Regions from separate parts of the Neobacillus sp. BP17 genome, predicted to be linked through region 3. Evidence: riboswitches for the same ligand, from Rfam matches in the RefSeq annotation. Region 3 holds a riboswitch; each other region holds the start of a gene.

Region 1 (10,755 bases), 2.6 Mb from region 3:
AGGTGCAACCATAATATGTGCCTGTTCAAGGAGAATATTAGCAAATTCCGTAGAGGAAAAGCCTTCAGGAACCTTAAGCCAGGCAAAAAAGGATCCCCTTGGTGCGCTGACATTCCAACCCAAGGAATGAAGCCCACTTATCAATACATTCCTTCTTCGCTCATACAACTCGTTTAATTCCTTTACACAGTCTTGAGGGCCAATTAAGGCCTCCGCAGCAGCCTCCTGTACGGCTCCAAATAAACTGACATACAAATGGTCTTGTAAAAGTTCAATAGCGGAAATGACGCTCTCATTCCCAATTGCAAAACCAACACGCCAGCCTGCCATATTATAGCTTTTAGATAAGGTATAAATTTCAATTCCAACTTCCTTTGCCCCTTGAACCTGTAAAAAACTTACTGGTTTCTTACCATCAAACCCGATGGCACCATAGGCAAAATCATGAACTATACAGATATCATGTTCATTCGCTAGTTTGATTGTCTCCTCAAAAAATTCATGAGTCGCTACCGCACCAGTTGGATTATTAGGATAATTGAGGAACATTAGTTTTGCTCTATCTAAAACATCCCCATTCAACTCACCATAATCCGGTAGAAAATTATTTTCCTCCCTTAGCGGCATCCTTACCATTTCGGCTTTTGCAAGTGCAACCCCTGACAAATAATCCGGGTAGCCTGGATCAGGCACGAGGATGGTGTCGCCGGGATTTAATAAACACTGCGGAATTTCGACAAGACCCGCCTTACCGCCAAACAGTATAGCCACTTCTTTATCTGGATCAATGGGAATTCCATATTCTCTAAAATAAAAATCAGCAGCAGCTTGTTTTAAATACTGGTGCCCTTGAAAGGGAGAATATTTGTGATTTAATGGATTCACCGCGGCTTCCTGAAGTTTTGCTACGATATGTGCCGGTGTTGGCTGATCGGGGTTCCCTTGCCCCAAATTAATCACATCATACCCCTGTGAAATATATTCCCCGACTTTTTTAACGAGTGAAGCAAAAAACTGCTTAGGAAGACTATTTAAAATCTCTGATGTTGAAAATTGCTTCATGGTTCTCACCTGCTTTAATGATTTATAAAAGTAATTCTATTGTTAAATTCTAGTCACAAATGATATAACTTTTATAACAGCTTGTAAAGAAAAAATTCCGAAAGTTCAAACGAGGTGAAGATTCGTGAAATTAAAAATTTCATGTATACAAATGGATATCGCCTTTGGGGATCCAAATAAAAACTATCAATCTGCTGAAAGACTCATTGAAAAGGCTGTAGCCGGCCAGCCAGATATCATTGTACTACCAGAGCTGTGGACAACAGGGTATGACTTAACTCGTCTAAATGAAATTTCTGATAATCATGCTGGTAAGACCATTGATTTCCTTCAAAAGGCAGCAAAAAGGTACCAAGTAAATTTTGTTGGCGGATCTGTAGCCAACCGAGAAGAAAACGGTATAAAAAATACCTTGCTCATTGTCAATAAGGAGGGTAAACTCGTACACCAGTATAGTAAACTTCACCTGTTTAAGCTAATGGATGAACATGTTTATTTAGAAGCAGGCTCTCAAAAAGGACTATTTGAAATTGAAAATAATAAATTTGCCGGGACTATTTGTTATGACATTCGCTTTCCGGAGTGGATTCGAGCACATACATCTGAAGGGGCTGAGGCACTGTTTGTGGTTGCCGAATGGCCAGCGCAGCGATTGTCTCATTGGAGAGCCCTTTTAATTGCCAGAGCCATTGAAAATCAATGTTATGTCATTGCTTGTAACCGTGCCGGTCAAGATCCTAATAACCAGTTCGCTGGGCATTCCTTAATTATCGATCCGTGGGGAGAGGTAATAGTGGAAGCTGAAGAAAGCGAAGAAATTTTATCTGCAGAAATTGAGACGGATTTAGTCAAAGAGATTCGTAAACAGATCCCTATTTTCATTGATAGAAAACCCGAATACTATAATTAATTTTCAAAAAATATTGACAATATTATTTTATTGCTGATATGATTTTCACCAGTAAAATAAATATTCTCTTATCACGAGCTGGCTGAGGGATTGGCCCTTTGAAGCCCAGCAACCGACCTTAAACAAATTGGATAATAGAGTGCTTCCTGCGCTTAACGATTCCAATAAGGCACGGTGCTAATTCCAACAGAAGGATTATCTTTCTGAGAGATGAGAGGTGCGATAGACAATTTGTCTTCCCGAGCCTCTTTCAAATGAGAAAGAGGCTTTTTTGTGCCTAATGCACAATGAAGCCTCCCAAAAACAAGGAGGAGCCATTATGAGTCTACTAAAACAGAAAACATACCAACCATTAACTAACGAGAGTGCTGTAGAACTTGCACTGGAATTAAATATTTTTCCAGGCACTGCTAAACTCTCCTGCAAAGAGATTGGCGACGGAAATCTCAATCTTGTTTTTCATATTGTCGAAGAATTAAAAGGAAAAAGTATTATTATTAAACAAGCTCTCCCATATGCAAAAGTAGTTGGTGAAAGCTGGCCATTAACACTGAAAAGAGCAAAGATTGAAGCAGATGCCTTAAAAATTTTCGGGCAAATTGCTCCTGAATATGTTCCAGAAGTATTATTCACAGATGATGTCCTTGCTGTAACTATTATGGAGGATCTTTCCCATCTTTTGATCGCAAGAACTGGCTTTATTAAAGGTGAAAGCTATCCATTAATTGGTAAACATCTGGGTGAATATCTTGCTAAGACATTATTTTACACTTCTGATTACGGATTAGGCCCTGGAGTAAAAAAAGAACGTGTCCAACAATTTATTAATCCCGAATTATGCAAAATCACTGAGGACTTGATCTTTACCGACCCATTTATGGATGCAGATACAAACGAATTTGAGGATAGCCTTCGTCCAGCAGTCGAAGCTCTTTGGCATGATGAAGAACTAAAATTTCATGTAAATGTCTTGAAGAAAAGCTTTTTAACGGAGGCTGAGGCCCTCCTGCATGGAGATTTACATACTGGAAGTGTGTTTGCTAGTAATTCTGAAACCAAAGTAATTGACCCTGAATTTGCTTTCTACGGACCTGCAGGCTTTGATATAGGTCAAGTATTTGCGAACCTCCTTTTCCAGGTTATTGTGAATGAAGAAAAACGTGATCTTTTCATCAACCACATTGAAACCGTATGGAATGTGTTTGAGGAACAATATACATTCCTATGGAATACAGAAAATAAAGAGATTGCTGTAAAAACTTCTACATTCTTAAACTATCAGATATCCAAGTTTTTTGGGGATACCCTCGGGTTTGCAGGCTGTGAATTAATCAGAAGAACCATTGGCCTTGCACATGTTGCAGATTTAGATGGGATTGAGGACGAGCAAACCAGAATCACTACTAAACAAAAAACGATTGAACTCGGAAGAATCCTAATAAAACAACGAAATGAAATTAAGGATCTAACATCATTTATCGCAACTATAAAAGAACGTATATAGGTAAGAAAAGCAATCCATTTTGGATTGCTTTTCTAGTCGATTTTTGCCCACATCTCTTCTGGGTTTAGTTCATAAATACCATTCTCTCGAAACATATAGTGATTAATGATAAATTCCCGGCGAATGGTTGCATAGTCATCATGGAATTGTTTTATAAACTCATTTAATTGTTTTTCTTCGTATTTTTCACCCATTTTTAACCCCTGTATCATGTGTTCAAATACGATTAATTTCTTTTTTCGTTGTGCTGGAATATTTTTTAGTTTCCCAGTTTTCGTAAAGAAATTTTCGATGATTTTTTGTCTCTCGAGACTAGACTCGACCATTTCATCCAACTCCTCTCCCTTTTTTTCTAACAGTTCTGTAAACACCTTTGCCTGCTGATTTATCAGTGATTCGTTTAGGTAAAAGTAGATAGTATTCTTGACTCTTCTGTCATAAACCACATGAACTTCCCGTAATTTCTTTAAATGATGTGTAATCGTTGGAGCAGACAGGCCAAGCTTTCCAGCAATCGCCTGACCGTGGAGTGGGCCTTTCGCCAATATGGCTACTATTCGAATTCTTGTTGGATCTCCCATTGTTTTATAAAAAGATACGATTTTATCTAATTGGATCAATTTCCTACCTCACTTTTTTATAATTTCGATAACTATCTAATTAGATATATATCAAATTAACTTTACCATGTCAATAATTAAAAAAAAACACTCCCAAAAGGAAGTGTCTTTGATCTATTCTACTATTTACAACATTGGATTTTCATCTTTTGCTTTTAGACGCTGCCATCTTTTCTCAACTTCAGCTTCAAACTCTTCTAACATTGGCTTGTTCTCTTCTTTTAGTAGATGTTTTGTTTTTCCCATATACTTTAACCAATCCGAAAGTGGAATTCGTTTATTCTTTTCTTCTGGATTGTAAGTGATTGTTGTAACACCCTGTTCGACTTCATAAAGCGGGAAGAAACAAGAGTTTACCGCAGCCTCCACAATGGTTGTGCCAAAACGGTCATCGGATTTCCAGTTAAGTGGGCATGTGATGAGAATTTTACCATAAACGGTTCCAACATTTTGAGCATACCATTGTGCTTTTGCACCCTTTTTCACTAGGTCCTGAGGGAATGCCTCGGAACCAGTAAATACATATGGAATATTCGTTGCTGCCATTATTTGTGCGGTATCTTTATGATGGAAAGCTTTACCACGCTGTGTTTTTCCTACACCAGAAGTACTTGTCATATGACCGATTGGCGTGGAATATGACATTTGTGAGCCGGTATTCATGTAGCCCTCATTATCATATTCAAGCATAATTAGCTTATGACCACGAAGAGCTGTACCAATAGCTGATCCCATTCCGATATCCATTCCGCCATCGCCAGTAATCATTACAAATGTAGCATCATCAGATACTTGAATTTCACCGCGGCGTTTTAATTCCATGAATGCTTCAACTGTACCTGATAATGTTGCAGCACCGTTTTGGAATAAATTATGCATCATTGTTTGCTTATGGGATGTGCTTGGATACGATGTTGTTGTTACATAGGCACATCCAGTTTGGAATAGTGTAACGATGTCTCCTTCAATTCCTTTAAAGAACAACTCAAGACCAGCAAAAATACCACAGCCCGGACATGCACCGTGACCTGATGCAATTCGTTTCGGTTTACCAGTTAAGGCCCTAAGTGGTGGAATTTTCACTTTTAATTTATTGGTTTCTTCATCCATCTTTACATCAATTAATCCGGTTTTAAAGACATCCCCATGTTGTGGTAAAATAACTGGTTTGAGAATTTTCTCAGGATTGCCAGGGATATGTCCATAGTAATCAAAAGGCTTTTCGGCAAAGCCTTTTTCCAATGTATCCAATGCCATATCAAAGAAAGCCTCTGCATCACTTGCATAGAAATCCTTACCTCCAAGTCCAAATACACGACTTAACACAATCGTCTTGTTGTCTTTGTCATCTTGAAGGGCAGATTTCACTTCATGTGTAAGATTAGGCCCATTTGCTCCATAAGAATCCGCGCGTTCCCCAATTAATAATGATTTTACATTCTTAAGAGCTTCGCGAATTTCTTTTGCTGGGAATGGACGAATAATATTCGGGCTGATCACACCAGCCTTTATTCCTTTTTCACGAAGTTGATCCACAACATCTTTAGCAGATTCTGCTGCAGAGTTTAATAGAAATAAAGCTACCTCTGCATCTTCCATTTTATATAAATCTAGTATAGGATATTCTCTTCCAGAAAGCTTCGCGTATTCTTCAGCTACTTCTTTAAATACCTCACCAGCATTATACATTGCTTCTGACTGCTGGAAGTGATTATTAAGGAAATCATCTCCGCTCATATGCGCACCAATTGTTACTGGTTTACTTAAATCCCTGATAAAGTTGTAATCTGTTGGGCATTCTCCCACAAATTGCTGTACAACACTGCGATCCTTAAAGAATTCAACCCGGCGCTTTTGATGGGAAGTAAAGAATCCATCATAAGCAACAATAACTGGTAAACGGACTTTAGAATGTTCCGCAATTTTTAATGCCATAATATTCATATCATATACAGCTTGCGGGGTTTTTGCTGTTAATATGACCCAGCCTGTATTTAAAGCATAATATAAGTCAGAATGATCTCCGCGAATATCTAATGGACCACTGACAGCACGTGTAACAAGATTCATTACCATAGGAAAACGAGTACCTGATTGGACTGGCATCTGCTCAAGCATATACAAGAATCCATTTGCACTTGTTGCATTGATTACCCTTGCACCTGTTGCTGCTGCACCATAGCAAATCCCGGCCGAACCATGCTCACCATCTGCAGGAATCAGTTTAATATCATGTTCTCCACGTGTTTTCATTTGATCTAGAAATTGAGCAACCTCTGTGGAAGGCGTAATTGGGAAGTATCCCATAATATGATAATTGATTTGTGCTGCGGCCATTGCAGCCATTTCATTCCCAGATTCAAAAGTAGAAATTTGTTCTGCAATCCTTTTTGCTGTTAATTTATCTTCTAAAATAGACATTATTGGACCCCTCCTGCAATATACGGAAAGTTTTGCTTTACGCGGTGTTCATCTGCATACCCAAGTAACTCACGAAGATCACCAAGGGCATCTGTTGGACAGGCCTCCACGCATTTCAGGCAGCCCTTACAGTATTGATAATCAATACCTTTAAGGAACATTTGTTTTCTGCCGCGCTTATCCTCCCCTTCTTCCCAAACGAAACAAAAGTCCGGACAAACATTGTCACAAGCTGCACAGTTAATACATTTCTCTTGCTGGAATTCTGGAAGGAATCCTTGCCGTGAACCGCTTAAATCTTTATATATACTATTAGCTTGTGAAACCATGACTCCACCGATTTCCTGGGTCATGTATCCAAGCATTGGCAATGAACGGGTGAAGGATTTTCCTTCCGCACCGGCTGGTACTTCGTATGTTTTAAATTGAACCTCATTATAACCGCGATCAAAAGTACGGATATTTGGTTCAACTAGATGTGGGTATTTTTTTGTGAACGTTTTCCTTATTACATCTCTCATTGATTCTGGATCTAAAAAGTCACAAATGCGATAGAGTGCACCTAGCATGGCTGTATTTACTTTCGTTTTTTCCTCAACGGCAATCGAAAGGGCATCTATTATAGCAAGTGTACCGTATTGCAATTGTAAATCCTTTTTTACTTCATCAAAATCTCTCGAGGTATTAACGAGTACGATACCATCAGCATTTAATCCGCTGACAACATTAACAGTTCTATATAAAGCTTCATGGAAAACCCCAACAATATGTGGTTGTTCAATTGGACTATGGTCTCTAATTTCCACATCTGGTTCACAGAAGCGGATGAAACTCTTTACTGGAGAGCCCTTTTTTTCGGATCCGTAGGATGAAAAATTGGATCCTTTCAAGCCAAGACTCAAAACGCCTGCCTCCGCCAACATTTTTCCAGCAAGGTTAGCACCTAACCCCCCAATTGATTCAAGACGGATTTCAAAAAATCCTAGTTCATTTTTTTTCGGTAAAATAGACATAATGTCCCTCCCTGACTTCGTTCAATAAAACTCCACGAAATAGACATAAAATTTTACTATCCCACAACTATTGTAAAACGAATATTTTTATTAATCTGTGATAAAAGTCAAACACAAAGAAAAAAATTTTGTAACACAAAAATTAATTATTGAATAAACGCAAGTATATATGATCTTCAAGACGACATTTCATTATATAACAGATTATAAATTGTTGTATAACAGAATAAAACAAAAAAGGCCTGCACCGATTATGGTACAGACCTCTAAAAATTTTTATAAATCATTAATGACAATATATGATGCCTTTACAGGTCCATGAACTCCAACGACAAGATTCAATTCAATATCAGCAGAGTTACTCGGTCCAGTAATAAAATTGATGCATGAAGCTACGTGACCAGTTTTCTTATGAATCTCCCGCATCTTTTGAGATGCTTGCGTAATCCGCGGTACTAGTGTACTTTTCGGTATAAGTGCGATATAGGTGGCAGGGAGAAAACTGACAGTTCTCCCCTTATTCTCATCGCTAAACAATACGACCGTTCCGGATTCAGCCAGTGTTATTTCACTAATTGTAATCCCCACATTGGCCTTCTCTGCTTTTGCAATGTTTTGGTGCCCCTTGCTATGATTCCATTCGTAAACTTCTATATTCTGTGCTGGCCATTCCTTTTTTATAAGTGGATCGAGTCCCCACTTGGAAAAGCGTTCATCTTTCCATGTGACAATCGGACCACCGCCAAAGCCAGAAACTACTTCATTTAGGACTGAAGGTAAATCATTGCTATCAGTTACATAAAGGTTTGTATGAATTTTTTTACATTGCTCTTTAAGAACCTCTAACAATTCATCTTGTGTAGCATCCTTTAATACCTCATATTGGGGCTGGAATTTCCAGGCCGGCCTTTCAACGGGGGAGGAAATGCGCGGCCGCCCAAGACTGCCCGCAATTTGGTTTAGAAATTTATCTCGATTGTGAATCGCTCCAACCATGATTATTTGCCTCCTTTTTCACGGTTTTTAAACCAATCTCTGAATCGCTCTTTATTTGGTGCTGGAAAATCACGAATATCTGTCCAAGCCTTTAATGGACCTGGTCCCTTAGAAATCTTCTCACCCACTGTAAAAGGGTTCATTGCAGCAGGTGCCATCTTAGATCCTATGTTATACATGATTGGAGAGGCTGCCCCTAAACCAAAAGCCTTCATTAATAGTTTTTCGGATATTGGTGCTTTTCCCTCTTTTTCAACAATGACTTCTCGGTGTTTATGAAGAAGGTTATGTAACGGGATTTTTACTGGACATACCTCTGTGCAAGCTCCACATAGGGTTGAAGCGTAAGGGAGCTCTTTAAATTCATCGTATCCGCCTAATAATGGAGATAGGACTGCACCGATAGGCCCCGAATAAATAGAGCCATATGAATGTCCGCCCACATGCCGATAAACCGGACATACGTTAATACATGCCGCACAGCGGATACACTGTAAAACAGATTGGAACTCTCCGCCAAGTATTTTGGATCTTCCGTTATCAACAATGACAAGGTGAAATTCCTCAGGGCCATCGACATCTAATGCTTCTTTCGGTCCTGTTAACACAGTAATATAGCTAGTTAATTTCTGACCTACCGCACTTCTCGTTAGTAAACTAACTAAAACTTCCATCTCTTCAAAGGTTGGAACCAGTCTTTCCATTCCCATAACTGTAATTTGTGTTTTAGGTAATGCTGTTACTAAATCAGCATTTCCTTCGTTAGTTACTAGACTAAAAGAACCAGTTTCGGCCACAGCAAAATTACAGCCAGTAATCCCGATATCTGCTGATAGGTATTCCTTTCGAAGCATCTCACGGGCATGCCATGCTAATTCTTCTGGTTTTGATGTTTTTGTGTAACCTAACCTATCCGTAAACACATCACGAATTTGTTCCTTATTTTTATGAAGCGCTGGTACAACAATATGTGATGGGGGATCATGATCATCAATTTGAAGAATGTATTCACCAAGGTCTGTTTCTATAACCTCACATCCCTCTTTTTCCAACATTGCATTTAAACTGATTTCTTCAGTTACCATCGATTTCGATTTAACAATTTTCTTGGCTTCCTTCTTTTTTACAATCCCTTGGATGTACTCATTTGCTTCTTCCTTAGTTTGTGCAAAAAATACATGTCCGCCACGCTTGGCAACATTCTCACTTAGTTGTTCTAAATAATAATCTAAGTTTTCCAGTACATGTTGGCGGATTTCTTCTCCATGCGAGCGCCATTCTTCCCAGTTTCCTAGTTCCTCAGCGGCGACTCTTCTTTTTACACCCATACCGTCCTGTGCTCCAGCAACAGCCCCGCGCATGAAGTCATCATGAATTCCTTTATCAACACGTTCTTTAAAATGTTCTGTGCTAATCTTCATTGCCATACAGTCATTCCTCCATTCTTCTACGTTAATAAAACTTGTCTGTTGATTTCCGCTCCAGGCACTTCAATCAACAGAGTTCCAAAATCAACGGCTATTTAATACCTCGGCAATATGCATTACCTTGATTGGCTTACCAACTCTATCAATTCTTCCGCCGATATTCATCAAACAGGCTGCATCCGCACCGATTAGATACTCAGCCCCAGTTTCTTCAACGTGTCGGACTTTTTCATCCACCATTTGCTCTGAAATTTGAGCCATTTTTACCGCAAAAGTCCCCCCAAAACCACAGCATTGTTCCTTCCCAGGCAATTCAGTAAACCTTAGACCTTTTACATTACTTAATAGAATCATAGGAGCTTTCTTTACACCCAACAATCTTGTCATGTGACAGGAGGTATGATAGGTTACACTTCCTTCAAAACGGGCACCGACATCTTCAATTTTCAAAACATCAACAATGAATTGCGTAAGTTCAAATGATTTTTCAGCAAGTCTTTTTGCTTTTGGTTCCCAAACCGGGTCTCCCTTAAAGATATGCTGATATTCATGGAACATAGTTATGCAGGACCCTGATGGAGAGACTATGTATTCAGCATCGCTAAACGTGTCGATCATTCGTTTCATAGCTTCTTTTGTTTCTTTAACATAACCACTATTATATGATGGTTGCCCGCAACAAACTTGCGATTCAGGAAAATCAATTTCACACCCGAGCCTCTCAAGTAATTCGACAGTGGCCTTTCCTACATTACTTTTGAACATATCTACAATACAAGTTGCAAAAAGTGTAACCTTCATG
Region 2 (10,755 bases), 190 kb from region 3:
GGTATAGACTTTATCCCATTGAGATTCCGATTGATGTAAGAAAAACAATGGATAGTGATTTAAGTGGTACAGCAATCATTAAAAAAGTTGAGCTGCAGAATAACAGCACGACCATCACCTACCAATTAATCTCATTAAATTCAACGAACTAAGCAGGGTTTTGCCACCTGCTTTTTCTTTTTGAAAAAAATATTATTAATGTGTAATAAACTTTCGATACATTCGTCTTATTAATAGATTTATTAGGATTAAGGTTTTTGGGAAGGGGGATTGGATTGGAGCGCGGCCATCAAATAGAGAAATGGTTTATTCAATATGAGCAGGATGTTACCAATTATCTAGTTTATTATACAGGCTCGGTGGATGTTGAGGATTTGGTTCAAGAAACCTTTTTACGGGCATTACGAGCTTTAAGTCACTTTAAAAATGATTCAAGCCCGAAAACATGGCTGATATCAATTGCAAGAAATACAGCAATAGACTTTTACCGGAAGAAATCTGTTTGGAACAGACTTAAACAGATTTTAGATTATGAATCCCCTAAGCTTCATGAACAAGATACAGGGGAAAAAATTGTTAGGAAAATGGAATATGCCTATTTGTATGAAGCAATTAATGGGCTAAAGCCAAATTATCGTGATGTGGTTTTATTAAGAGGTATTGCAGAACTTTCATCCCAAGAAGCAGGTCAAGTCCTTGGCTGGACCGAGAATAAAGTGAATGTTACTTTTTTTCGGGCAGTGAGAAAGCTAAATGAACGCTTAAAGGAGGGGGAGTATTTTGAGTCAATTGAAGGATAAAGAATTACTGGAAATGATGGCTGATTTTCCAAAGCATGAGTTAACTGCAAAGCAGAGAAACGCTTTTCTTAAAACAATTCGTGAGGAAAGCACTCGGAAACAAAGCAGGCGATTTAATTTTCAAAGACTAGCGGCATTAGCAGCTCTATTTATGTTGGCGATAATTGCTCCAATCCTTTATTTTACAAGCCATGGTGAAGGTTTAAGCAATTCGGGATCTGTAAAGACAGAAGTTGTAAAAAAGGGCGAGTTTTTTGCTTTAATGGATAAGAGTGGCACACCATATTATCCTGATAGCAATTTTGGAATACCAAACAAGGTTAGCCTGCTTGCTCCACTGGAGTGGATAGCGAAGGATCAAAGGAGTGTTTCAAAAATATCAGTCTATTTATGGGGTGACTATGGAAAGGATTTTGCCAATAAACCCTTAAACGTAACGGCAACCCATGTAAAAACAGGAGTCAAAGAACATCTTGCAACAGCCGTAATATCAGGGGGGATGTATGGGGCAGATGGTCATGCAATGACAAGTTTTAAACCATTTACTTTTTCTGGAAAATATAATCTTGAATTTATGGCCGGCAATAAAAAGGTCGGTGAATTTTCAATTTATGTTATGGAGCCTTATATCAAGATAGGTGATTCCACTCTAATGATTTCCCAAGAGGTTTTATATGCAGGTTTCTATGAAGATGCTGCAATTGAGGTAGAGGGAGAAAACCTTCCACCTGAAATTGAATTAGAAATATTTGACCTTGAAAATGCAGAAGTATCTACTTTTACCTTTAAAGATAAGACCGATTACACGACCACTGATGGAAAAGACATATCCATGTATATAGGAGATTTCCAACTGAAAAAAAGCGGCAAATATCGGTTTACTTTATTAAATAAATCAGAAACGGTAGAAGTAAGAAAGCCCATATCGAATTGATATGGGCTTTTAGAATAGATAGGTCACTTTTCACTTACGCGATAGGTCCGCCTTTTTGTTCAATTTCCGCTGAGACATTTGTGAATTTCTTGAAGTTTTCCCGGAATTGTGCTGCTAATTCTTCTGCCTTCTTCTCATAAGCAAACGGATCAGACCATGTTTTACTAGGTTGAAGGACTTCATCTGGTACTCCAGCAATATGAAGAGGGATATTCAAACCGAAAATTTTATCTTTGGTTGTTTCTACATGATTTAGTTCCCCTTCAAGTGCCGCTTGGATCATAGCACGGGTGTAGGAAAGCTTCATCCGGTTACCGACCCCATATTCACCGCCGGTCCAGCCTGTATTCACAAGGAATACATTGGCATTGTGCTCAAGAATCTTCTCACCTAACATTTCGGCATATCGAGTTGCTGGCAGTGGCAAGAATGGTGCACCAAAGCAGGTAGAGAAGGTTGCTTGTGGAGACGTTATTCCACGCTCTGTTCCGGCTAATTTTGAAGTATAACCACTTAAAAAATGATACATCGCTTGTTCCTTAGTAAGTTTCGAAATAGGAGGCAAAACACCAAAAGCGTCAGCCGTCAAGAAGATGATGGTGTTTGGATGTCCAGCAATACTTGGTTGAACAATATTATCAATCGCATGAATTGGATAAGCGGCACGTGTATTTTCTGTTAATGTGCCATCATCATAATCAGGGATTCTGGATTCTTGATTCAAGGTAACATTTTCTAATACCGTTCCAAAGCGAATCGCATCAAAAATTTGCGGCTCTTTTTCACGAGAAAGATTAATACATTTGGCATAGCAGCCTCCCTCGATATTAAAGACACCGTTGGATGACCAGCCGTGCTCATCATCACCAATTAATCGACGATTTGGATCCGCGGATAAAGTGGTTTTTCCAGTACCAGATAAGCCGAAAAATAATGCAACATCGCCTTCAAGGCCAACATTGGCAGAACAATGCATGGAAAAAATATTATTTTCAGGTAGTAGATAGTTCATGACTGAGAAAATAGACTTCTTCATTTCGCCTGCATATTCTGTTCCACCGATTAGAACAACTCTTTTCTCAAATGATACAATAATAAAGGCCTCAGAATTAGTGCCATCAATTGCCGGATCAGCCTTGAAATTAGGGACAGAAATAACGGTGAAACCAGTATTATGATCAAGCAGTTCTTCTTCTGTTGGTCGAATAAATAGCTGGTGTACAAATAAATTTTGCCATGCTAATTCATTTACAACTTGGATAGGTAAACGTGATTTTGTATCGGCACCAGCAAAACCTTTAAAAACAAAGATTTCTTCTTTCTGTTGTAAATAATTAATGACTTTTTGATAAAGCTTTGTGAAAACCTGCTCAGAAATTGGTTGATTGGTCGTGCCCCATTCAATTTTATTTTTCGTTGAATCTTCTACAACAATGAATTTATCTTGTGGAGATCGGCCAGTATATTTACCAGTAGCGACACTAATTGCTCCCGTTGAAGTTAGTGCCCCTTCATGACGGGTTAAGACTTTTTCAACTAACTGTGGAACAGATAATTGTACATGAACATGACTTTCATTCAACAATTGATTTAATTCATTAGGAGTATCAACAGAATTCATTTAATGAGACCTTCCTTTGTCTAAGTTTTATGTGGTTAATAATACAAAAAGTATAACACATTAGTCGAATTAATGTATCCTATTTATCTGGATTTATATATTTTAAAACTTTAAATGAAGATATAAATAAATTTTATAAAAGACTAATGACTTACACCGTATTTTTCCCATTTTATGAGGAAGATATTTCTAAAAAATACATTGACATTGTTACCCAGTATGATATTATTCTAAGATGAACGGATACTCTCTTATCCTGAGCTGGTGGAGGGACAGGCCCAATGAAACCCAGCAACCTGCAGTATGAAAAGATGAACCACTTTAAAAGGTCCTTTTCAAATGCGAAGGTGCTAATCTGACGCAAGGCTAATGCCTTGAACGATAAGAGCGAAAGGCCCGAAAACAACCTTTCCTCTATGGTAAGGTTTTTTGTTTTGTATAAGTCCTTTTATGAAATGAGTCTCTAATAAAAATCCTTTGTTTATTACATACTAAGGGAATGAGTACCGTATCAAATTCTCGAGGTTTAAGAAGTATACCTGTAACCTTCGAAAAAAATCCTCGTGATCTCATAATAAAGGAGGAATTCAGATGTCAAGAAACGCGCGTTTGTTCACTTCTGAATCAGTTACTGAGGGTCATCCAGATAAAATCTGTGACCAGATTTCTGATTCCATTTTAGATGCTATTTTAGCAAAAGATGCTAATGCTCGTGTTGCGGCTGAGACTTCAGTAACAACTGGATTAGTGTTAGTTGCAGGGGAAATCACAACATCTACATATGTGGATATTCCAAAAATCGTTCGTGAAACGATTAAAGGGATAGGATATGATCGTGCGAAATATGGATTTGACTCCGAGACATGTGCAGTTTTAACATCTATTGATGAACAGTCTCCAGACATTGCAATGGGTGTTGACCAAGCTTTGGAGGCTCGTGAAGGTCAAATGTCTGATGAGCAAATTGAAGCAATTGGAGCAGGGGATCAAGGGCTAATGTTTGGTTTTGCATGTAATGAAACGAAAGAGCTAATGCCGCTTCCCATCTCACTTGCACATAAGCTTGCTCGTAAATTAACAGAAGTGCGAAAAGACAATGTTCTTGAATACCTTCGACCAGACGGAAAAACCCAGGTAACGGTGGAATATGATGAGAATGATAAACCGGTACGGATTGATACCATTGTTATTTCTACTCAACATAACCCAGAAGTAACGTTAGAGCAGATACAACGTAACTTAAAAGAATATGTCATCAACCCTGTTGTACCGAAGGAACTTATCGATGAGAAGACAAAGTATTTTATTAATCCAACCGGACGTTTCGTTATTGGCGGCCCTCAAGGGGATGCAGGCTTAACCGGCCGTAAAATTATTGTTGATACGTATGGTGGATATGCTCGTCATGGCGGCGGTGCTTTCTCTGGTAAGGATCCAACGAAAGTAGACCGTTCTGCAGCTTACGCAGCTCGTTATGTAGCTAAAAATATCGTGGCTGCTGGTCTTGCTGAAAAATGTGAAGTTCAACTGGCCTATGCGATTGGTGTAGCACGACCAGTTTCCATCGCTGTGGATACTTTTGGTACTGGTAAAGTAAACGAAGATATTCTAGTGAACCTGGTGAGTGAAAACTTTGACCTACGTCCTGCTGGAATCATCAACATGCTGGACCTTCGTCGTCCAATCTACAAACAAACAGCAGCCTACGGCCACTTTGGCCGTACAGATATTGACCTGCCTTGGGAGCGTACGGATAAAGTAGAGGCATTACGAGCGCAAGCAAATATATAAATAGAAAAGAGGGGGTTACATATGACATGTAACTCCCGTTTTTATTTGTACGTCTAATTACCTGCACATTTAATCGGTATTTGACTAAAATGAAATGTTTATACAGGTCAAAAGAAGTAAAAAATGGGGATAGTAAATTTACCTATTGTTCACAGTGCATTTTTTCAAAAAAAAGTGGTAGTATTAGAGAGTATGTTTTTTGGATTAAATCCTTTATTTAGGGATATTTAGAAGAGGTGAGGTACATAATGTGTGGCTTTATAGGTTGTGTACACGATACAACACAAAACTATAGTGAAGTACAAAAACAACAATTTAAAAATATGAACGATATTATCACTCATCGTGGTCCAGATGATGATGGTTTTTATTATGATGATCATATTCAATTTGGATTCCGACGTTTAAGTATCATTGATATTGAGAGCGGTCATCAACCGTTAACCTATGAAAATGAACGCTATTGGATTATCTTTAACGGTGAAGTTTATAACTATGTTGAGCTGCGTGAAGAACTATTAGCTGAGGGTTTAACGTTTGCAACAAGTTCTGATACGGAGGTTATTATTGCTCTTTACAGCCATTTAAAGGAAAAGGCCGTTGAAAAACTGCGTGGAATGTTCTCTTTCGTTATCTGGGATAAACAAGAGCAAAGTCTTTATGGGGCACGCGATCCTTTTGGAATTAAACCATTCTTTTATTTTGAAGATGGTGACAGAACGTTTTTTGCGTCTGAGAAAAAGAGTATTTTGTTGGGTCTTGAAAATGATGTGCTCAATTATGATTCTTTGCAGCATTATTTAACCTATCAATTTGTTCCTGAACCAAACACTTTATCTGATGGAATTAAGAAATTAGAACCAGGTCATTATTTTTCAAAAAAAATTGGCTCACCAATGGAAATTAAAAGATATTGGAAGGCACATTTTAAACCGGTTCAAAAAGCGGAGTCTGATTTTATAAAAGAAATTAAAGATGTCCTCTTTGATTCAGTCAAAATGCATATGCGCAGTGATGTTCCAGTAGGTTCATTCTTATCAGGCGGGATTGATTCTTCCATCATTGCGTCAATTGCTAAAGAATTTCACCCTGCCATTAAAACCTTCTCTGTTGGCTTTGAGCATAATGGTTTCAGTGAAATTGATGTCGCGAAAGAGACAGCTGAGAAACTTGGTGTTGAAAATATCAGTTATGTGATCTCCCCTCAGGAATACATGAATGAAATTCCAAAAATCATGTGGCATATGGATGACCCGCTTGCCGACCCTGCTTGCGTTCCGTTATATTTTGTTGCTCGTGAGGCAAGAAAGCACGTAACCGTTGTTCTGTCTGGTGAAGGGGCGGATGAATTATTTGGCGGCTACAATATTTATCGTGAACCGCAATCATTAGAGGTATTTAATAAAATCCCAAGAGCAGGAAAAGTGCTTTTAAAAGGGATTGCAGGCATGATGCCTGAAGGAATGAGAGGAAAAAGCTTTATTGAACGTGGTGTAACGCCGATGGAGGATCGTTATATCGGTAATGCAAAAATGTTTTTAGAAGAAGAGAAACGAGAACTATTAAATGTCTACCGTGAAGGATTAGATTATAAGGATATTACGAAGCCTCTTTACTCCGAATCGCGGGGCTACGATCCGGTTGATCGGATGCAGTATATTGATATTCATACTTGGATGCGCGGTGATATTTTATTGAAGGCAGATAGAGTAACCATGGCTCATTCTTTAGAATTACGTGTGCCATTCCTCGATAAAGCGGTCTTCGAAGTCGCGTCAAAAATCCCAACTAGCCTGAAAACAGCTCATGGAACGACTAAATATATCTTGCGTAAAGCCGCTGAAGGCATCGTGCCTGCCCATGTGCTAGACCGTAAGAAACTAGGTTTCCCTGTTCCAATCCGTCACTGGTTGAAGGATGAAATGAACGAATGGGCCAAAAAAATCATCCGTGAAAGCAACACCGATCATTTGATCAATAAAACCTATGTGCTTCAATTGCTTGAAGATCATAGCCAAGGCAAAGCAGATAACAGCAGGAAAATCTGGACTGTGCTGATGTTTATGGTTTGGCATCAAGTGTATGTGGAGGATGTCTATTCATTTCAACGGGATTATTCTTTAGAAAAAGCATTGCAATCATCGAAAAATTAATAAATAAAAGCACCCAAGTTTTCTTGGGTGCTTTATTTAGTATAAGATAGTATAAGTTTTTGAACTTAGATTACTGTCTAGCTCCAGCGCCCTAGCGGCTACTGTCCTTCGCTCTCCTCCCTACGATAAGTCAACATCGAATCGCTATCGCTCTTCGTGTTTCCTTTATCTCAGTTGGAGCGCTCCAGGCCATACGCCGCTGACCAGGGCGCTTGCGCTTTATTATTAAGGTTGAATGGACTTATAATATTGTCCCTTTTCTGCATATTCTCTAGAGATTCTTACCATATCTTTAATGTCTTCAGGTGTTAATTCTCTAATAACTTTTGCGGGTCTGCCAAATGCTAAGGTATTAGGCGGGATCTTTTTCCCTTGGGGAACCAGACTGCCGGCACCAATAAATGCACCTTCACCAATTTCAGCATTATCAAGGATAATCGATCCCATTCCGATGAGTGCTTTTTTTCTAATGATACAACTGTGTAAAATTACCTGGTGTCCAATAGTCACTTCATCCTCTAAAATTAGCGGGTTATTGGGACTTTGGTGTAAGATAGAATTATCTTGGATATTTACTTTCTTACCGATGATGGTTGGGGCGACGTCCCCTCTAATGACAGTATTAAACCAGACACTTGATTCATCGCCAATTACAACATCACCAGTAATTGTCACATAGTCGGCAATAAAAGCAGTATCCGCTATGTGAGGATACTTATCTTTATAAGGATAGATCATTCTTCTCGCTCCTTTTCCATGATTATATTATTTTAGCGGAAGTAGGAAGCAATTAAAAATAATTCGTCTTTTTTGAATTAGTGAAGTTTCGTGCATTGGAATTCATTCACTAATTGGTTATAACTACTCTAGGGGGGAACTTTATGTGGAAGTGGGAAGCAGAAGGGGAAGCGAAGGCAGTAATTGTGATGGTCCATGGTGCGATGGAACATCATCGCCGTTATGGCTGGCTAATCGAAATGTGGCGTTCTGCAGGATTCCATGTGATTATGGCAGACCTTCCGGGCCAGGGGATGACAACAAGAGCAAACCGCGGTCATATTCATTCCTTCGATGATTATATCTTTGAAGTAAAGGATTGGATTCAGGCAGCCTACCGCTATAATTTACCAGTATTCTTACTTGGTCACAGTATGGGGGGATTAATTTCAATCCGGCTCTTACAGGAAGAGAAGCTGAATGTCGCTGGAGTGATTCTTTCATCGCCGTGTTTAGGGTTAGTTCATACCCCATCTAAAATTCTAGATATTCTATCGCATGGTCTGAATGTGGTTTTTCCTTCACTTCGGATCAATTCTGGATTATCGGTCCAAATGGCAACAAGAAACGAAGAGGTCCGTGAAGCGGATTCGAATGATACCCTTTATGTAACCAAGGTATCGGTTCGATGGTATCGGGAATTAGTGAGTGCCATGAAAGAGGCCTTTCAGGCGCTTGAAAAAACACAAGATATCCCCATGCTAGTCATGCAAGCTGGCGATGATAAAATAGTCAATAAAAGTACCGTAAAAGAGTGGTTCAATCACGTACCACTTTCGGAAAAAAGATTTAAGGAATGGCCGAAATGCTACCATGAGATTTTTAATGAACCGGAGCGCGAAGTGGTATTTGAATATGCAAAGGATTTTGTTTATAGTCAATTAAAAGCAATCGGTTATATTGTTTAGAAAGGTTGTCGGTTTTAATGATGCCAATCACCCTTATGTCGAGGGTATACAGCAAAATACTTCCAGCAGTACACAAAGAATTGGCTTATTGGAAAAGCCGTGCAGAAAAAATCCCGAACGAGGAACTGAGGACTCAGGCCCTTGCAAGTATCAATCATAAAACGTTCCATTGCGAGGGTGGTGCTATCCTTGCACTAACCGCAAAAGGGGATTATCAAAAAGCGATAAAATTTATCGTTGCTTATCAAACGATTAGTGATTATTTGGATAATCTTTGTGACCGTTCCACCTCACTAGACCCTGAGGATTTTGCAGCGCTCCATGAATCCATGGCAGATGCGCTCGTCCTTAAGGCAGAGAAGAAAAATTATTACCGGCTCCGTGAAGACCAGGACGATGATAATTATTTAAATGATTTATCGGAAACCTGCCGCTCTGTCCTGAGAGAAATTAAGAATTATGAAGGAATTAAAGACTATTTGCTTGAGCTATGCCAATACTATTGTGAACTGCAAATTCATAAACATGTCATCCATGAGGAGCGGGTCCCACGTCTTGAAAAATGGTTTCAAAAGAACCAACCTCACTTACCTGATATGGAATGGTATGAATTTTCAGCTTGTTCGGGTTCTACCTTAGGGATTTTTTGCCTTGTGTCCTATGCACATCGTAATGATTTTCAGTTGAGTGATGCGGATAATATTCGAAATGGATACTTTCCATATATTCAGGGCTTACATATTCTTTTAGATTATTTTATTGATCAAGAAGAAGACCTTATTGGGGGAGATTTAAACTTTTGTACTTATTATCGTAATGAGGAAATGCTTTTTCAACGCTTGAATCATTTTATGATTGAAGCAGACCGGCACACGGAATTTCTCCCTCACAAAAATTTTCATCGCTTGATTAATCGTGGTCTGCTGGGTATTTATTTATCCGATGCCAAGGTTCGCAAACAGAAAAACGTGCGAAAATTAGCCAAAGGTATGATTAAAACGGGCGGTTGGATTAGCTATTTCTTCTATTTCAATGGTCTTGCCTACCGTTCAGTGCAAAAATCAGTCCCAGCTTTTGTTACAAGGTTAATTTCAAAATAAAACCAGGCGCTTAGGCCTGGTTTTTATATTTTCTCGATTGCAATGATAAAAGCTGGACTATTTTGTTGATTGATAAATTGGTATTGGAGCACATGGGCTGTTTTTTGGTCAATTTTTTGGCAATAATCAAGCAGGGAATCACGTTCTTCAGCCCCTCCTTTGTGGCCATGATAAATAACGAGAACGATGATTCCTTCAGGAGCAATCATTTCCATTAGTTGTTGCAGAGCATCAATCGTTGTTTCAGGTTGAGTAACTATCGTTTTATCACTGCCAGGCAAATATCCTAAGTTGAAAATTGCACCAGTTACTTTACCTTGATAGTTGTTAGGAATCAATTGGGATAGCTGTTCGTGCCCCGATTGAAACAGTGTAACTCGCTCAGACAGGCTTTGATTAATTAAACGTTCCTTGCTTGCGGCAATCGCTTTCTCTTGAATATCAAACCCAAATACGTGACCGGAGGCACCAACAAGTTCTGCTAAGAAAACTGTATCATAGCCATTTCCAACTGTCGCATCAATCACAACATCGCCAGGTTGAACCGCTTTTTTAAGTAGATTTTTCGCAAACGGAAGAACCTTGTCTATTTTCATAAATACTTCACCAATTGACCTTGATAAAATTTCCCCTGCCAGCTGTCTCGTTTTTTCAGTTCCGCATCAATGGCA
Region 3 (10,755 bases):
TCCCAAAAAGTATAACGACTCATTAAATTAACTGCTTCAGAAACATTTTTAAGAAGCTGTTTTTTAGATTCATCTAAATTTAAGGATGTTTCATTCATGTATTCACCTAATGAAGGAGCAACCTTTGCAAAAGACATACTTTTAAGTATACGAGCCCAACCCAGTAGAAAAAAAGCCTCGATTAAAAGTAACTTAAAATTCATACTCAATAATAAAAAAATTCTTACCATTCTCAACACTTTCATTAGCTGCTCCTTACTTATATTTAAAATTAGGTTGCTAGATTATATACTATCATTTATTTCAATTAAGCCTTCTTCTAATAATAGTTCCAAAAAAGAAATCACTTGTTCCTCACATTCGGTCTGAGTTACATTAAAATTTGATAGTAATTTTGTCACCAATTGATTAACTGAAGTCTCTTCCGCAATAAGATCCCAAATACCCCCACCAATTTCACCTAAGTTATAGTACTTTCCGTTTTTAACACTTAGCATCACTTTTTCTCCACCCATATTACTAACAAGATTTCCTTTGATTTGTATAACGGAATGACCTAATGAGATATTTCCACTTCTAATCATTGCTTATTCTCCTTTGCTGATTGTTTTTAATATTTGCGAAACTATTTGAGTGGAACTTGCTCCAGAAACAGGACGATGTATTTGGTAAATGTCTATCTTATCAACAATTTTTGCTGTTGTCTTAAAGTGCCAATCCATGATCCCTAAATTTTGAATAAAACAATTTTGATAAGTATTGTAGTAAAGTGTATAAAATCGTTCTAAGTTATTGATTGGACAAATTTCAAATTCATTATTCTCAGTTTTTATTAGTTCAAACACTCCTGCAAGGGGAATTTGCTCAGAAATAAACTTCGAAGCCACTGGAATACAGTACTTATTTTCCCTACCATATATTGGTCGATAGTCATTAGATTCCATTCCAAGAATATTTAGACTATCTTGCCATAGCTTTTGCTGTGGATATGATGGAGTTACATATGGAATAGAGTCATTCTGTGATAACGTTATTGCTATTACGTCGTCACTAAGAAGTTGATATCCGTGATTCAAGAATGCGGATGCCGTTGTAGACTTCCCAGCTCCAGAATTACCCACAAAAGCATATGCTTTTCCATTAATAGCAACCGCACTTCCATGTAAAGGAAATACTTTTCTTTGCATTAATATTGCACCCATACAGGTTCCAAGAATATAAAGTCTTATCACGTCTTCTTCATTTTCTTTCAAAGGTGAAACCGAAATTCTATTTCCATCTTGGATAGAGAAAGTTGCAACATCAGGAACTTGAAACATCACTAGATTTTCTTTAATAACAAAAGCATTATTATAATCCGATAATTCGTACCATTCTTTAGTTAAATCCTCTATTTTCACTTCAATATCGATTGATTCTACCTTATTCTTTATATGAGGTAATTCAGGTAAAAGAATCTCACTTATGACAGAAAAACCAAAGGCCTTATAAACCACTTGTTTTTTAGTTTCTATCACTCTATTCACTCCAATATTTCAAAGGTTATGTTAAAAGCCCTTATCATCTCTTTAATCATAAGGGCTTTTAACATGTATACTTCTATAAAAAAACTGGATCTACAAGGTTCCTTATGTACGGTACCCTAGCAGATTGAATTATGAAAAAACATTTAACTAAATCTGTTCTTACTTTTTTTCTAACTCTTAACAGAAAGTTAGATCAGCTTTTGGAGTGTTTTCTGGAAAAGCTGCATCAGTAAAATCCCCATCTTTTCCAAGCATTGTCATTTTTACATCAAGCACTTGTAATTCTGGTTTCTGCCATTCTTTTTTCATCTTCTCACCTCCTTTCAAGGAAATTTTTTTATAAATCGGTATATAATTAAACTGCGCATTAAAATTTTATATTCTGGATCAGTGGCATATTCAGGCTTTGGGCCTTCTTCAACCTTTAGTAATGCTCTCTTTATCACTTGACGATCTAAAAATTTCAATACTCTTTTATCTTCAATAAGTTGATGTAGTTCATCCTTAAAATCATTCCAATATGGAATCATCCGATGAACCCAATCAGCCCCCTGGACCCCCCGAATACTTTGGTTTAATCGAACCTTGTCAGGTAAATAGTTTTCTGTGGATCTTCTTATAAGAGCCCGATCCATGCCATTTTGAACATATTGATCTTCTGGAACAGATAGGCAAAAACGTACAACACGTATATCATTTGTTGGATCCCGCTTTGATAGTAAGTAACGTAATGATAGTTTTGCAGCAAGAGTATTCCCTGCATTCCAGATAAACATATTCTCAAAATGCCTTTTTCTTTCAGTATATATAGTTGATGTAGGAAACCATCCAGATTTTTCTATGCCATATTTTTTTAGCTTGTTATAAATATCAGTATGATTGGCAAATTCCGTATTAATTATTGTAGGAAGTTTATAAGGAGTACCTTGCTGAAAAAATTTGTCTATAACCGGAAAACCTACTCTAACAATATCCGGTAACCTACGTAATCTTGCTCCGCCAACCTTTTTACAATATTCATCTAATTCTTGATAAAGGCGGTACCATTTTAACCTCTTTAAAAGCATCGAATAGTAATCCATGGCGTAGCCCCAAGAAATACTGAAATTCCCTCGATCACCGTTTAATAATAACCCTACTCCTTCCTCACTGGCTCTCTCAAACATTCCCTTTAACCAGAAGGAGTTCTCAAAAAACTTGTATGGCATCTCCAAAACTTCCAGTAAACTGTCGATTTCTAAATATGAATTCCTTCCATCAAAATCCAGGTAGGAATCTTTTATACCCCCAACATGTTGTACAGTTGATTTAATAAATGGTCTTTCATCAGCCAATAATTGCTTTGGTGTAAAATCTACAAAGTCTTTTGGAGGGATGTAACTAAAGGTATGTAAATTTTTATTACTTTCCCGCATAGCTTTTGCGGCGAAGCTAACAACAGCTCCCGAATCTAATCCACCGCTTAGTTGTGCCCCCACATTGAGATGAGTACGTAATCTTGAGGTGACTGCCTTTTGGAAAACATCTTGAAAGGCTTCAACATATTCTTCATCTGATTTTAGATTTAATTGTTTTTCAGGTATTAAATTACAATATCTAGTAAACTTAATTTTATTTCCAACTAACGAAATGCTATGAGAAGGAGGTAGTTGTTCAATATTTTTATATGGTGTAATTGATGTATTTACCGCATCAATCGTTCCCGCCAATACCAAGTATTCAGCAAGCCACTGCTCATTAAGTTCCATCTCAATATCAGGTAATGATAGTAGTGGATGTATTACTGTACAAAATGCAAATCTCTGTTTATACCGATAAAAATAAAGGGTTCGTGCCCCAGAAAAATCCCTCGCACCAAAAAGTTTATGTTTTCTCTCATCCCAAATCATGAATGCAAAATCCCCAATTAGATATTTCGGAGATTCCTCTCCCCATTTATGATAAGCAAGCAAAATTAGTTCACTGTCAGTGATTTCTTTTCTTTTCCTTTTATCAACTTGTAATCTCTCAAACAATTCATCTCGATTATCTATAATCGCATCAGCTGTAATGGCTAACTTCCGTTCATGGTCATAATAAGGAAGCTTTTCACCAACAGACTCCGGTGTAATCCACTGTGCATGACAGCCAAGAAAGACTTTGTCGTTATGCCAAGTTTGAATATCATCTGCCGGATATTTTTCTAATTCTTTCATCATCCGGTTTCCGTGCTCTAGATTGATTGGTTCATCGTTTAAATGATATATTCCGGCTATAGCGCTCATCTTTTCCTCCTGCTATACATTTCATCAGTTTTACAATTTTTTAATCGAATTATAGGTTCACTAAATAGAACACCAATTCCATAATTAACTAATAGAAATTATTTTAATTTAATTTCCCAAAACTATGGTATAATTTTATCAACTTTATGTATCACAACTAATAAATTAGCACTGCATAATACCTATAATAGTTCTTTATTAAGAACAATTTATAACCTTATAATAAATCCATAAACTACCACTGTCAACAAGTTTTCAATTAACTATTTATATATTTTTTTATAAAGAATTTCCGTCTAGTTTCTTCATTATTATGTTTTACTTTAAAAACGATTTGACATAACACGAATTTTGTAGTAAATTTTATAAATAATCTAAATAATTGTTTTCTTATCAAGAGAGGTTGAGGGAAGGGCCCTGCGACACCTCAGCAACCTTCAATGTTTATTCTCATTGAAAAGGTGCTAAGTCCTGCAAATTTACTAATTTGCTAGATAAGAAGAATGACAAGTGCGTTGTGCATACAAAAGTCTTCTTCTTATAAGAAGACTTTTTTTATTTATCAAAAAGCTTTATTACTCAATCGCGTTAATGTGAAATATTATATTAATTTTTTTATTACTAAGGAGTGTCCGTTATGTACAAAATCGATACGAAACTTGCCCAAATAGGTAACCGAAGTGAAACAACTACTGGAACGGTTAACCCACCTGTATACTTTTCAACGGCCTTCCGCCATGAGGGTATTGGCCAATCAACTGGCTTTGACTATACGCGAACAGGAAATCCAACACGCCAGCTCCTTGAGAAAACTATTGCTGATTTAGAGAATGCGGATCAGGGATATGCATGCAGTTCTGGTATGGCGGCCATTCAACTGATCCTTGCACTATTTGAATCTGGTGACGAATGGATCGTCAGTGAAGATTTATATGGAGGTACCTACCGCCTATTAGAAAAGGGATATAAAAAATGGGGCTTAACGACTCAATATGTGAATACCTGTTGTCCGGATGAGATTGAAAAGAAAATTACCCCGCAAACAAAAGCTATTTTCTTAGAAACACCAACCAATCCGCTCATGCAGGAATCTGATATTGCGGCAGTTTCAAAAATTGCAAAGCAGCACGGATTATTATTAATCGTGGATAACACTTTCTATACGCCACTCCTGCAGCAGCCGATTACACTTGGTGCGGATATTGTCATCCACAGTGCAACGAAATACTTAGGTGGACATAATGACGTCCTTGCCGGCCTTGTTGTTGCAACTGGGAAAGAACTTTGTGAAGCATTGGCCTTCCACCATAACGGTGCTGGAGCGGTGCTAAGTCCCTTTGATTCTTGGTTATTAATGCGCGGAATGAAAACATTGTCTCTTCGGTTGGAACGACATGAAAAAAATGCAAAAAACATCGTCGAATTTCTTTCGGAGCATGATGCGGTGACAGATGTCCTTTACCCTGGCCGAGGTGGAATGGTTTCTTTTAGGATCAAAGACGAAACTTGGGTTAATCCATTTTTACAAGGTTTAAAGCTTATTAGTTTTGCGGAAAGTTTAGGTGGGACAGAAAGCTTTATTACCTATCCGGCAACACAAACACATGCGGATATTCCAGAAGAAGTTCGAATTCAAGCAGGCGTTTGTAACCGGTTATTACGTTTTTCCGTAGGACTTGAGGATTCACAGGACATAATAGAAGATTTAGAAAAAGCATTTATCCATGTTCAAGAAGGAGTGATTGCCTAATGTCACACGATCAATATACTTTTGAAACCAGACTCCTTCATAATAAGCACAAAATTGATCCAGTAACTGGAGCGGTTAGTGTACCGATCCAGCATGCATCAACCTTCCACCAATCGGACTTCGATCAGTTTGGCAAGTATGATTATGGCCGCAGTTTAAATCCGACAAGAGAAGCACTTGAAGATGTGATTGCAGAACTCGAAGGTGGAATCAAAGGATTTGCCTTTTCATCTGGGATGGCGGCCATTTCAACAGCGTTCCTCTTGCTTTCTGCAGGTGATCATATTGTTATTACAGAGGATGTGTATGGCGGGACATTTCGGATGGTCACGCAAGTTCTCACCCGACTTGGAATTGACCATACCTTTGTTGATATGACAAATTTAGAGGAAGTAAAAGAAGCTATTCAGCCGAACACAAAAGCGTTTTATGTAGAAACACCATCGAATCCATTAATGAAAGTGACTGACATACGAGCAATAAGCAACCTTGCAAAGGAGACGGGTGCATTAACATTCGTCGATAACACGTTCCTTACCCCTTCACATCAAAAACCATTAGAGCTAGGTGCGGATGTTGTCCTGCACAGCGCGACGAAATTTTTATCTGGCCATAGTGATGTTGTTGCGGGACTTGCAGTCGTCAATGACGAATACCTGGCGAAAAGATTAGGCTTTTTACAGAATGGATTTGGGGCCATCTTAGGCGTTCAAGATGCATGGCTAGTATTAAGAGGAATCAAAACACTGCACGTACGCTTGGAACAATCTCAAAATTCAGCTATCAAACTAGCAGAGTTTTTAAATGCTCACCCGCTTGTTGATAAGGTCCATTATCCAGGACTGGAAAGTCACCCGCAATATCACATTCAGAAGAATCAAGCTGCTGGACCTGGAGCAGTCCTATCTTTTGAATTAGCAAATGAAGATGCATTGCGAACCTTTTTAGCAAACGTGGAAATACCTGTTTTTGCTGTCAGTCTTGGAGCGGTAGAATCTATTCTCTCTTATCCGGCAAAAATGTCCCATGCTGCGATGCCTCAAGAAGATCGAGAAAAGCGCGGGATTACCAATAGTCTTGTTCGTTTATCGGTTGGACTAGAAAATCCTGATGATTTGATAAAGGATTTTTCACAGGCTCTAGAACATGTTCGTAAGAATCATTTGGTACTACAACAAGGAGAATCATCATGAGCTTTTTAGAAAAATTAAAAAATCAAATCTTAATCGCCGATGGCGCCATGGGAACCCTATTGTATTCCTACGGTAAAGATAGCTGTTTGGAGGAATTGAATCTTTCCCAGCCAGACCACATCCGATCCATCCATAAAGCCTATATTGATGCGGGAGCTGATGTGATTCAAACCAATACCTATGCAGCAAACTACCTTAAGCTGCAAAGGTATGGTTTAGAGGATTCCGTCAAGGAAATTAACAGTGCTGCTGTCCAATTGGCTAAACAAGCTGCTTCCAGGTCCAATACGTTCGTCCTTGGAACGATTGGCGGCAATCGCGGAATTAAACCAGATTCAGTATCGATTGATGAATTAAAACGCAGTTTCCGTGAACAATTGTATTGTCTCCTTCTAGAAGGAGTGGATGGTCTATTGCTCGAAACCTTTTATAATTTGGAAGAGCTTGAGACCGTTCTATCGATTGCTAGAAAGGAAACTAAACTGCCAATCATTGCACAGGTTTCCCATCAGGAGCCCGGATTTTTACAGGACCGTACACCTGTTAATGACGCCTTAAAACGACTAGAAGCTCTTGGGGCGGATGTCGTTGGACTTAATTGCCGTCTCGGTCCCCATCATATGTTACTAGCCTTGGAACAGATCGAACTACCTAAACATGCTTTCTTATCAGCCTATCCAAACGCTAGTCTCCCTGCCTATACGGATGGTAAATTTCATTACGAGGGCGATGCCGATTATTTTCGAAATTCAGCACGGGCTTTCCGCAGTCAAGGCGTTCGATTGCTTGGGGGCTGCTGCGGGACAACGCCAGAACATATTAAAGCCTTTGCAGCTGAATTAAAGAATAGTGTCCCGATTACTGAAAAAATAGTAAAATTAAAACCAAAGAGAATTATCGTTGATCAACTTTCTCCACAAAGGGAGTTCACTCCCCTTCAAGAAATCGTGAAAGAAAGGCCATCGGTAATCGTAGAATTAGATCCGCCTAGAAAACTAGATACAACAAAGTTCTTCGAAGGAGCCAAAGCCCTAAAAGAAGCAGGGATTGATTCGATTACTTTAGCGGATAATTCTCTTGCAACGGTTCGTATCTCAAACGAATCTTTAGGATATTTAGTGAAAGAAAAATTAGGAATGCGTCCGCTGATTCATATTGCTTGCCGTGATCGCAATATTATTGGCTTGCAATCCCATTTAATGGGGCTTCATACGCTTGGGATGAATGATGTTTTAGCGATTACAGGTGACCCTGCAAGAGTAGGCGATTTCCCTGGTGCTTCTTCTGTTTATGATGTTTCTTCTTTTGAATTGATCCAGATGATTAAACAATTAAATGAAGGTTTATCTTTTTCTGGAAAGGATTTGGGGCAAAAGACATCTTTTAGTATTGCTGCAGCCTTTAATCCAAATGTTCGCTCTGTTGAAAAAGCAGTAAAGAGATTAGAGAAGAAGATACAGTACGGTGCTGATTATTTTATCTCCCAGCCAGTTTTTTCAGAGGAAAAATTAATCGAAGTCTATGAGCAGACCAAACATCTTGATGCACCTATTTATATAGGCCTTATGCCGCTGACAAGCAGTAAAAATGCCGAATTCCTTCATAATGAAGTGCCGGGAATCAAAATTGCTGATTCAATCCGGAACCGAATGGCAATGTTCAACGATAATCCCGAACAGGCGGCGCGTGAAGGAATTGAAATAACTAAGTCACTTATCGATACTGCACTCGATTTATTTAACGGAATTTATTTGATTACCCCATTTTTACGCTATGAATTAACTGCTGAATTGGCGTTATATACTCGTCAGCGTTCAAGTGAATTGAGGAGGAGCAACTATGCCGAAAACACCATTTACTGAACAACTCAAAAAACGAATCCTCGTCATGGACGGGGCGATGGGAACAATGATCCAAGAAGCAAATCTGACAGCGGAAGACTTCGGCGGCGAGCAGTACGAGGGATGTAACGAGAACCTTGTTCTAACTGCACCCTCAGTTATTGCTAATATTCACCGTGAATATTTAGAAGCTGGGGCAGACATCATCGAGACAAATACGTTCGGGGCAACAAGCTTGGTCCTCGATGAATATGAACTTGGTTTTAAAGCTTATGAGATCAATAAAATCGCTGCCTTTCTCGCTGTGAAGGAAGCATACAAAGTATCAACAGATGAGTGGCCTCGATATGTGGCTGGATCGATGGGACCGACAACAAAAACATTAAGTGTCACGGGTGGAACTACCTTTGATGCCCTGGCAGCCTCCTATGAAGAGCAAGCGATTGGCTTAATCGATGGCGGAGTTGATCTCCTTCTTTTAGAAACAAGTCAAGATATGTTGAATGTAAAAGCAGGCTATGTTGGGATTGAGCGGGCGTTCGAAAAAACGGGGAAAACACTGCCGCTGTTTATTTCGGGAACAATTGAGCCAATGGGGACAACACTTGCAGGACAATCAATTGAATCGTTTTTTATCTCCGTTGAGCATATGAATCCTGTTGCTGTTGGACTTAACTGTGCTACAGGTCCTGAGTTCATGCAGGACCATGTCCGCTCACTTGCAAATTTGGCATCCACAGCTGTCAGCTGCTATCCAAATGCTGGTTTGCCTGATGAAGAAGGACATTATCACGAAACACCTGAGACGTTAGCGAAAAAGCTGGCTGATTTTGCTGCTCATGGCTGGCTGAATATTGTTGGCGGCTGTTGTGGAACGACTCCTGCCCATATAAGAGCCATCGCAGATGCGATGAAGGAATTCCAACCGAGAGAATTTAAGCCAAATGCCGTTCATATGGTCTCAGGTATTGAACCATTTATCTATGATGACCCTACACTAAGACCAATTATGGTCGGTGAACGGACAAATGTAATCGGCTCACGCAAATTCAAACGTTTAATCACGGAGGGGAAATTCGAGGAAGCAGCAGAGATTGCCCGTGCCCAAGTCAAAGGCGGTGCGCATGTCATTGACCTCTGCCTTGCCGACCCTGACCGTGAAGAAATGGTTGATATGGAAAACTTTATTAAAGAAGTGGTAAAGAAAGTAAAGGCTCCCCTTGTTATTGATTCTACTGATGAAAAGGTTATTGAGCGGGCGCTTAAATATTCACAAGGTAAAGCGATTATCAATTCCATTAATCTCGAAGATGGCGAAGAACGCTTTGAAGCGGTAGTTCCATTAATCCATCGCTACGGTGCAGCTGTTGTTGTCGGGACCATTGATGAGGAAGGAATGGGAGTTACCGCAGAGCAAAAACTAAAGATTGCGAAACGATCCCATGATCTTCTTGTCAAAAAATATCGTCTAAAACCACAGGATCTCATTTTTGACCCGCTCGTGTTTCCTGTTGGGACTGGCGATGAACAATATATCGGTTCCGCCAAGGCTACGGTTGAGGGAATTAGGTTAATTAAGGAAAATTTACCAGAGGTACAAACCATCCTTGGCATTAGTAATGTTTCCTTCGGGCTTCCTCCTGTGGGCAGAGAAGTACTCAATTCTGTATTCCTCTACCACTGCACCCAAGCAGGACTAGATTATGCGATTGTTAATACGGAAAAACTAGAGCGGTTTGCTTCCATTTCTAAAGAAGAAGTCCAATTAGCAGAAGCTCTTTTATTTGATACAACTGATGAAACGTTAGCTACCTTTACGGAATTTTATCGAGGCAAAAAGAAAGAATCGAAATCCACTGTTCCAAATATGACTCTTGACGAGCGGCTCGCCTATTATGTGGTGGAGGGAACAAAAGAAGGATTACTGCCAGATTTAGACCTAGCACTTGAAACCTACCCTGCCCCACTGGATATTATTAATGGGCCATTAATGGAAGGGATGAAGGAAGTTGGCCGTCTCTTTAACGATAACCAGCTCATCGTTGCCGAGGTTCTTCAAAGTGCAGAAGTTATGAAAGCTGCCGTTTCGCATTTAGAGCCTCACATGGAAAAAGGCGATGTTTCTGCTTCTAAAGGAAAAATCATTTTAGCTACTGTCAAAGGTGACGTTCATGATATTGG

The links. A riboswitch is a leader RNA that binds a small molecule or an ion and turns the genes downstream of it on or off. The one in region 3 is predicted to bind S-adenosylmethionine.
Region 1: it holds a riboswitch for S-adenosylmethionine, as region 3 does, so the genes downstream of both, mtnK (S-methyl-5-thioribose kinase) here and AC4QJR_RS23310 (methionine biosynthesis PLP-dependent protein) in region 3, are expected to answer to the same signal.
Region 2: it holds a riboswitch for S-adenosylmethionine, as region 3 does, so the genes downstream of both, metK (methionine adenosyltransferase) here and AC4QJR_RS23310 (methionine biosynthesis PLP-dependent protein) in region 3, are expected to answer to the same signal.

The regions. Positions count from the first base shown of each region.
Region 1 covers NZ_CM184198.1:1,629,936-1,640,690, reverse strand. The annotation lists gene AC4QJR_RS07890 (pyridoxal phosphate-dependent aminotransferase) at 1-1,062, opposite strand, end outside; gene AC4QJR_RS07885 (carbon-nitrogen family hydrolase) at 1,187-1,972, shown strand; SAM riboswitch class I at 2,038-2,189, shown strand; gene mtnK (S-methyl-5-thioribose kinase) at 2,292-3,476, shown strand; gene AC4QJR_RS07875 (DUF2087 domain-containing protein) at 3,509-4,093, opposite strand; gene AC4QJR_RS07870 (thiamine pyrophosphate-dependent enzyme) at 4,223-6,517, opposite strand; gene AC4QJR_RS07865 (2-oxoacid:acceptor oxidoreductase family protein) at 6,517-7,530, opposite strand; gene AC4QJR_RS07860 (LutC/YkgG family protein) at 7,807-8,526, opposite strand; gene AC4QJR_RS07855 (LutB/LldF family L-lactate oxidation iron-sulfur protein) at 8,529-9,953, opposite strand; gene AC4QJR_RS07850 ((Fe-S)-binding protein) at 10,038-10,754, opposite strand.
Region 2 covers NZ_CM184198.1:4,576,671-4,587,425, reverse strand. The annotation lists gene AC4QJR_RS22425 (DUF2584 domain-containing protein) at 1-152, shown strand, start outside; gene AC4QJR_RS22420 (RNA polymerase sigma factor) at 276-800, shown strand; gene AC4QJR_RS22415 (hypothetical protein) at 781-1,734, shown strand; gene pckA (phosphoenolpyruvate carboxykinase (ATP)) at 1,769-3,355, opposite strand; SAM riboswitch class I at 3,604-3,743, shown strand; gene metK (methionine adenosyltransferase) at 3,947-5,146, shown strand; gene asnB (asparagine synthase (glutamine-hydrolyzing)) at 5,395-7,299, shown strand; gene AC4QJR_RS22395 (gamma carbonic anhydrase) at 7,525-8,037, opposite strand; gene AC4QJR_RS22390 (alpha/beta hydrolase) at 8,181-8,984, shown strand; gene tbcS (tetraprenyl-beta-curcumene synthase) at 9,002-10,084, shown strand; gene mnmM (tRNA 5-(aminomethyl)-2-thiouridylate-methyltransferase MnmM) at 10,108-10,680, opposite strand; gene mnmL (tRNA modification radical SAM protein MnmL/YtqA) at 10,677-10,755, opposite strand, start outside.
Region 3 covers NZ_CM184198.1:4,765,736-4,776,490, forward strand. The annotation lists gene AC4QJR_RS23285 (lasso peptide biosynthesis B2 protein) at 1-245, opposite strand, end outside; gene AC4QJR_RS23290 (lasso peptide biosynthesis PqqD family chaperone) at 285-584, opposite strand; gene AC4QJR_RS23295 (aldolase) at 588-1,517, opposite strand; gene AC4QJR_RS23300 (paeninodin family lasso peptide) at 1,704-1,835, opposite strand; gene AC4QJR_RS23305 (lasso peptide isopeptide bond-forming cyclase) at 1,850-3,790, opposite strand; SAM riboswitch class I at 4,178-4,291, shown strand; gene AC4QJR_RS23310 (methionine biosynthesis PLP-dependent protein) at 4,428-5,540, shown strand; gene metC (cystathionine beta-lyase) at 5,540-6,733, shown strand; gene AC4QJR_RS23320 (bifunctional homocysteine S-methyltransferase/methylenetetrahydrofolate reductase) at 6,730-8,595, shown strand; gene metH (methionine synthase) at 8,573-10,755, shown strand, end outside.